One region of the Lysinibacillus sp. NPDC047702 genome, then DNA from elsewhere that is predicted to be linked to it. Evidence: riboswitches for the same ligand, from Rfam matches in the RefSeq annotation. Region 1 holds a riboswitch; each other region holds the start of a gene.

The links. A riboswitch is a leader RNA that binds a small molecule or an ion and turns the genes downstream of it on or off. The one in region 1 is predicted to bind cobalamin.
Region 2: linked by a shared signal. The riboswitch ahead of cobT (nicotinate-nucleotide--dimethylbenzimidazole phosphoribosyltransferase) and the one ahead of ACQKIM_RS19450 (FecCD family ABC transporter permease) in region 1 are both predicted to bind cobalamin.
Region 3: linked by a shared signal. The riboswitch ahead of ACQKIM_RS17425 (ABC transporter substrate-binding protein) and the one ahead of ACQKIM_RS19450 (FecCD family ABC transporter permease) in region 1 are both predicted to bind cobalamin.

What each region holds. Positions count from the first base shown of each region.
Region 1 covers NZ_JBNNMG010000047.1:22,476-24,682, forward strand. Annotated here, with positions in the region: gene ACQKIM_RS19450 (FecCD family ABC transporter permease) at 1-941, opposite strand, end outside; cobalamin riboswitch at 1,092-1,282, opposite strand; gene ACQKIM_RS19455 (biotin transporter BioY) at 1,454-2,050, shown strand; gene ACQKIM_RS19460 (YdhK family protein) at 2,161-2,207, shown strand, end outside.
Region 2 covers NZ_JBNNMG010000007.1:2,644-4,850, forward strand. Annotated here, with positions in the region: gene ACQKIM_RS05295 (trimeric intracellular cation channel family protein) at 1-41, shown strand, start outside; gene cobT (nicotinate-nucleotide--dimethylbenzimidazole phosphoribosyltransferase) at 171-1,232, opposite strand; cobalamin riboswitch at 1,322-1,498, opposite strand; gene ACQKIM_RS05305 (DMT family transporter) at 1,544-2,207, opposite strand, start outside.
Region 3 covers NZ_JBNNMG010000039.1:29,701-31,907, forward strand. Annotated here, with positions in the region: gene ACQKIM_RS17420 (GTP-binding protein) at 1-413, opposite strand, end outside; cobalamin riboswitch at 666-852, shown strand; gene ACQKIM_RS17425 (ABC transporter substrate-binding protein) at 1,034-2,029, shown strand; gene ACQKIM_RS17430 (precorrin-3B methylase) at 2,080-2,207, shown strand, end outside.

The sequences.
Region 1 (2,207 bases):
ATTAAAATTCGTGCAATTGCATCTGCCCAAACTAAAAAAATCCCTCCTAATAGAGCACTAATTGGTATTACATATTTATAGTTGGAACCTACTATTATGCGGACAATATGCGGAATAATTAAACCGACAAATCCAATTGAGCCACTTACTGCAACAAGTACGCCCGTTAATAAAGATACTAGCAGGATAAGCTGCAAACGAAATTGTTGGATATTGACACCTAATGTAACCGCAGCCTCTTCTCCAAGCAATAATAAATTTAAGTTCCGATAATGGAGCCACAGTAAGGCAAACACGACGATAAATATAGCTGTAGGAATGATTATATTACTCCATTTAGCACCTGCTAGACTACCAAGCATCCAATACATAACTGCCTTAATTCCATTCTCTTGCTTTGCCATCATTAAAATAAAATTCGATACAGCAGATAAAATAAACGACACTGCCATTCCCGCAAGTAAAAGTCTAAAAACAGAGATTCTTCCTCCGACACGTGCAAGGAAAAACACTAACAATATGGCAAGAAGTGAGCCTAAAAATGCAGATGCAGAAAGAGCGAAAATACCTAGAAATGAAAAAGCACCTAAAATAATAACTGCTGTAGCACCGACTGTTGCTCCTGAAGATATTCCCAATATGTATGGTTCAGCTATAGAATTACGCACAAGAGCCTGTATAGCTGCTCCAGCGATTGCTAAGCCTGCTCCTACGATTGCAGCTAGCAAGACGCGTGGCACCCGTATTTGCCAAATGATAATTTCTTGCGAGCGACTCCAATCCTGCTCTATAAAATTTTGAACGATTGGAATTTTGGATAGAATAACCTGCCACACATAAAGAGGTGTGATGGAAACAGATCCAACCATAACAGCCAAAGTCATAGAAATGATTAGTACTAGAAGCAGAGTCAGAGATAATAGTATAAATTTTTTATTCATATGTATAATACTCCTAATCAATCGTAATAGATATGAAACAATAAAAAAGAGTATTTCATGCATAGTATGCATAGAAATACCCTAGAATCATCAACAAAGTCAGAAAGATTTCCATCTATTGTCCGTAAATGCGTTCATCCTCGTGGGCATTACAAGTATCACTATATGGCAGGTCTCCTGGCTTCGGATCAACGTTTTACGATTACCTTCCCATCCTAGAACAGTGGCTAAATCATCATAAAACTCCTCGTTACAGTTGCGGGACAGCGTCGGACTTTCACCGACTTCCCTTTTAAGTGACACTTTGTATAAGATGTCACACCATTAGTATCCAAACTATTAAAATTATGACGATTCTATCATACATTTTAGTAGTTAGTCTATAAATAACCGTAAATTATAAACTTTAGCTGTGAAAACCGCAATTGAGTTAACCTAAATAAAATAACAAGTTGACACAAATGCTTTATTTTCTTACACTATTAATAACTTTAATAGATAGGAGTGAAATTATGACAACAGTTGCAGAACACTCTCATCATAGATTAAGAACAGTAGATATTGCCTATATTGGATTATTTTCAACATTAATGATGATCGGTGCTAATATTACCTCCTTTGTCCCTTTCATGTCTGTGGGAGGAGTCCCAATCACATTGCAAACTTTCTTCGCTATTTTAGCTGGATTAGTTCTTGGCAGTAGAAAGGGAGCGCTTGCTTGCACGGTATATATGTGTATTGGTTTAGCTGGTGCACCGGTATTTGCGCGTTTTGGTGGCGGCTTTGGACAAATCCTAAGCCCTACATTTGGCTTTATTGTCACATTTATTTTAGCAGCATTTATCGCAGGACTGATTGTTGAGCGCAGTGGAACAAAGAAAAGCTATATTGTTGCGGCAGTAATTGCTACAGCTATTAATTATTTACTGGGGACAAATTGGATGTACTTTGCTTTTAAACTATGGGCTAGCGCTCCTGACGCTTTCAATTATAAGATGGCATGGCTTTGGATGATGCCACCATTGCCAAAGGATATTATTTTAGCTGTCTTTGCGGGTATTTTTGCGCATCGTCTACAAAGAATATTGAAAATAATACCAATAAAATAGTTGTACCCTGAAAACGTCAATCTTAAAAAGATGGCGTTTTTCTTATAACGTGGCCATTATTTCTGCACATTTATTTGCTACATTAAGCGTAATAGTGAGGAGGAATAAATATGAAGATAAGAAGAAGCTGGTTTATTAGTTTACTGACAGTAATTGC
Region 2 (2,207 bases), on a different contig from region 1:
AGAAATGGCGTTTGCCTTTACGAAAGCTGAATCGAGCATAACCATTTTATGAATAGTAACAAGCCCAAATAGTTCGATTAAATGGGCTTGTTATACTTTTTGCTGCTGCCAAGAAATGCCTCAAGCAAATATTTTTTCAACCATCAGCATTTATAAATAGAAAGTGTGCTTCATTCATTCGTTTCTACTAGCACTACAGATTCCTCAAGTGTAGCCATGTTTTTAATCATGGAGCATGCTGCCTCTAAAATTGGAAAGGCTAAAGCTGCACCAGAGCCTTCTCCTAAACGCATATTCATATGTAGCATTGGTTCTACCCCTAGCAACTTGGCTGCTATTTTTGCACCTGGTTCTTCTGAGGCATGGGAAGGAATGATGTAGTCCTTTACTTTTGGCTCAAGCTCAAATGCTATGAGGGCAGCAATCGTAGAAATAAAGCCATCAATAACAACAGGCTTGCGATTTGCAGCCGCAGCAAGTACAATTCCAGCCATAGCACCTATTTCTAGGCCACCAACTTTTGCAAGAATATCAATAGCATCGTGGCGATTGGGCTTGTTTAATGCAATAGCATGTTGAATAACCTTCACCTTATGCGCAATTCCCCCCGCTCCCACACCAGCGCCCATTCCTGTTACTACATTTGGATGACAGGCATGAAGCACGGATAGGATAGCTGCACTTGGGGTAGTATTCCCAATACCCATTTCTCCAGTTCCAAGAATATCCACTCCATTTTTAATTTCGCTCGTTGCGACTTCAATTCCTACTTCGATGGATTGAATAGCTTCCTCTCTTGACATAGCTGGACCCTTTGCCATATTGTCTGTTCCATATTTGATTTTCTTTAGAATGACTCCAGCATCAAGTGGTAAATCTTCTTTTACACCAACGTCGACCGTTACAATTTTGGCATTGGTTATGCTGGCGATTGCACAAACACCCGTTAGCCCTTTTGGAAAATTCATTGTTTGTAAAAAGGTTACCTTTTGTGGATTGGAAGTAACATCCTCCTCACAAACACCGTGATCTGCTGCACAGACAATAATTGCCTTGCTCTCAATTTTAGGAAATAATTTTCCTGTAATACCAGCAAGCTGTACAGCAAGATTCTCCAATTTCCCCAAGCTTCCAGGTGGCTTGCTCAGAGAGTCTATATATTCCCTAGCTTTCTCCATCATACGGCTATCCGCATTTTGAATTTTTTTAATCGTTTGCTGTAATAATTGCATGAAACTATTCCCCTTTCTATCTTTCGAGACAATATAAAAAGCCTGCAGTTTATTCATCACAAATAAACTACAGACTTTTCCATCGTCTATATAATCGAAGCAATTAGGCAGGTCTCCTGGCTTAATTTCAACATTTCATAGAACCTTCCCAGCACCATGCTAGTGGCATTCTCTATGAAACTCCTTTTTACAGTGGCGGGACCGCTAAAGACTCTCACTTTATTCCCTATTCTCCCATAATGGGCACCCAATGCTATTATGCAATTACTTTAAATTTACTGTAAAGATTTCTTGCTGTCAATATGACGCCTTTAAAGTTCTTTCTCATCGATTTCACTAATAAAGGTCGCACCAAGCAATAGAATGGCTCCTATTATTTGTATCACAGTCATTTTTTCTCCTATAATCACCGTTGAGATAACCAATGACGTTAGAGGGTCAATATAGCTTAGAATGGCTATACTTTGCCCCTTTAATTGACTCATTCCCAAAAAGAAAAGATAGAAGCCTATACCAGCATGGACAATACCCAATGCTATAAGTAAACTAATGGATTTTATATCGATATGCATGATTTGGAATCCATTTGTTCCAGAAAGATAAAGTGCCAGAAATAACGCTGCTAAAGAAAGCTGCACAATTGTGTTAGCAGGCTCTTTAAGTCCATGAATATACTTGTTGACAAAGGTTACGAATGTATAGAAACATGCTGCAATAAGCCCATACACTATACCGATATCCTGCCCATTTTCTCCTGCAGCTTGGCTATGGACAATAAAGAATAATCCAACCAGCGCCACACAGACATAGAAAATTTTTCTTAGATACAGTTTTTCCTTTAATATAATCGGTGATAAACAAATCACTAAAACTGGCGCAAAATAATAACTAAGCGCTGCATTTGCAATGGTTGTTTCTTTGTATGCTTGAAAAAGAAAAATCCAATTCCCACATAATGCTACACTAGATAGTAGC
Region 3 (2,207 bases), on a different contig from region 1:
TGATTCACCACTGCACCTTCACGATCAATTTTATTGATAAAAAAGAAGGTTGGAATGTGATACTGACGTAATAGGTGCCAAACTGTTTCAGTATGCCCCTGTAGCCCCTCAACTGCACTAATCACAATGATGGCATAATCCATAACACGAATCGCACGCTCCATCTCAGGGGAGAAATCGACGTGTCCAGGTGTATCGATTAATGTATATGTGTCGTTGCCAATTGTCATACGACCTTGCTCCGCAAAAATAGTGATGCCGCGTTGTCGCTCTAGCTCATGATTATCTAGGAATGTATTCTGATGATCTACCCGCCCGCGAGCCTGAATACTTTTGGTATGAAATAATAATTGCTCTGAGAATGTTGTTTTTCCTGCATCCACATGAGCAAGGATCCCAATAGTTTTGTACATAAATTAATCCTCGTTTCTATAAATCCGTCTATTTTATTGTAACAGAATTTTAATAAATTCAAGGTAAATAGTTTTAGAATATGTCATAATAGTGTTCCAAATCTAATGATTGCGAAAATAATTTAATGTAAAATAGTTCTCGTTTATGTATGAATATTTCTGTAATAATAAATATATTTAGTAAATGGATTATTTTGTGAGATTGCGAACGGAAATTACTTTTGCTAGTCTATCAATAATATTTATAACAATACATAATACCTTTATATTGGTGCAAATGGCCTTTGTCATTTGCTTAAAAGGGAAATCGGTGAGAATCCGATGCTGTCCCGCAACTGTAAATGGGGAGTCTATACAATATGCCACTGTAATCACACTATGGGAAGGCGTACAGATGATGAACCTAAGCCAGGATACCTGCCAATAATATTCTTTACTTCAACCACGAGGATGGGGATAGTGAATCAGGTCAAAAGCCGTCTTTTCACTATGCGTACCTCTTGGAAACAAGGGGATTTTTTTATGCCCTTTTTCAATTTGTTATACAGTTCATCACGAATCATGGTAGCAAAGAAGTCTACTGATTTCTTACTATATATAACATCAAAGGAGATAAAGACATGAAGAAATGGAACAGCATGTGGCTTGTCTTTGCACTGGCATTGATGGCTATTTTAGGTGCATGCAGCGCGAAGGAAGATAATGAATCAGCAGCACAAGGGGAAAAGGTTGAACCATCACAAGCGGCAACGACAGAAGTAACGATTGACAATAATGGGACAACGCAAGTTTATAAAGAAGCTCCCAAAAAAGCGATTAGCTTAAACCAACATGTAACAGAAATTATGCTAGCTTTAGGCTTAGAAGATTCAATGGTTGGCACAGCCTATTTAGATGATAAAATTTATGAGCCTTTACAAGCTGCTTACGACAAGGTACCTGTATTAGCTGACCAATATCCTACAAAGGAGCAGGTAATTGATGCAGAGGCAGATTTTTTATATGGGGGATGGAAAAGTGCCTTTGGTGAAAAAGGTGTCGGCACTCCAGAAGAGCTTGAGGCATTAGGGATTCACACATATCTACATACAGCATCCAATATGACAAAGCCAACTTTAGAGGATATTTTCATAGATATTCGTAATATCGCAAAAATATTCCGTGTCGAAGATCGTGGAGAAGCTTTAATCGATCAAATGACGAAGGATGTAGAGGCTATTCGGGCGAAATTACCCCAGGATGGCAAAGAGCTGCCTGTTTTAGTTTTTGACAGCGGTGATAAGGATGTCTTTACAGCAGCGCAAAACTTTATGAATGAGTTGGTAACGATTGCTGGAGGCAAAAACGTTTTTGGTGATGTCGAATCTGGGTGGACAACCGTTTCAAAGGAAGAGGCAGTTGCGCGTAATCCAGAGGTGATTGTTGTTATTGATTATGGAGAGACATCTGCTGAAGAAAAAATTAATTTCTTAAAGAATGACCCAGCATTAAAAGAAACAGAAGCCGTGAAAAATGAACATTTTGTTATTTTACCACTATCTGCAGCATCTGAAGGAGTTCGTGCCGCAGAAGCCATTCAAATTTTGGCAAAAGGCTTTTATCCAGATAACTTTTAAAATTTGAGCTAGCATTTTGCTAGCTCCTTTTTCATAAGGAGACATTATACATGAATGCATTTAATATGAACATACCAGAGAAAACCTTTGAAAAGCTAAATCAGCAGGGAGATTTTACTCGACTTGCAGTAAGCCCTGGAATTATTAATAAGCATTATACGCCAACACAATTTCAAAT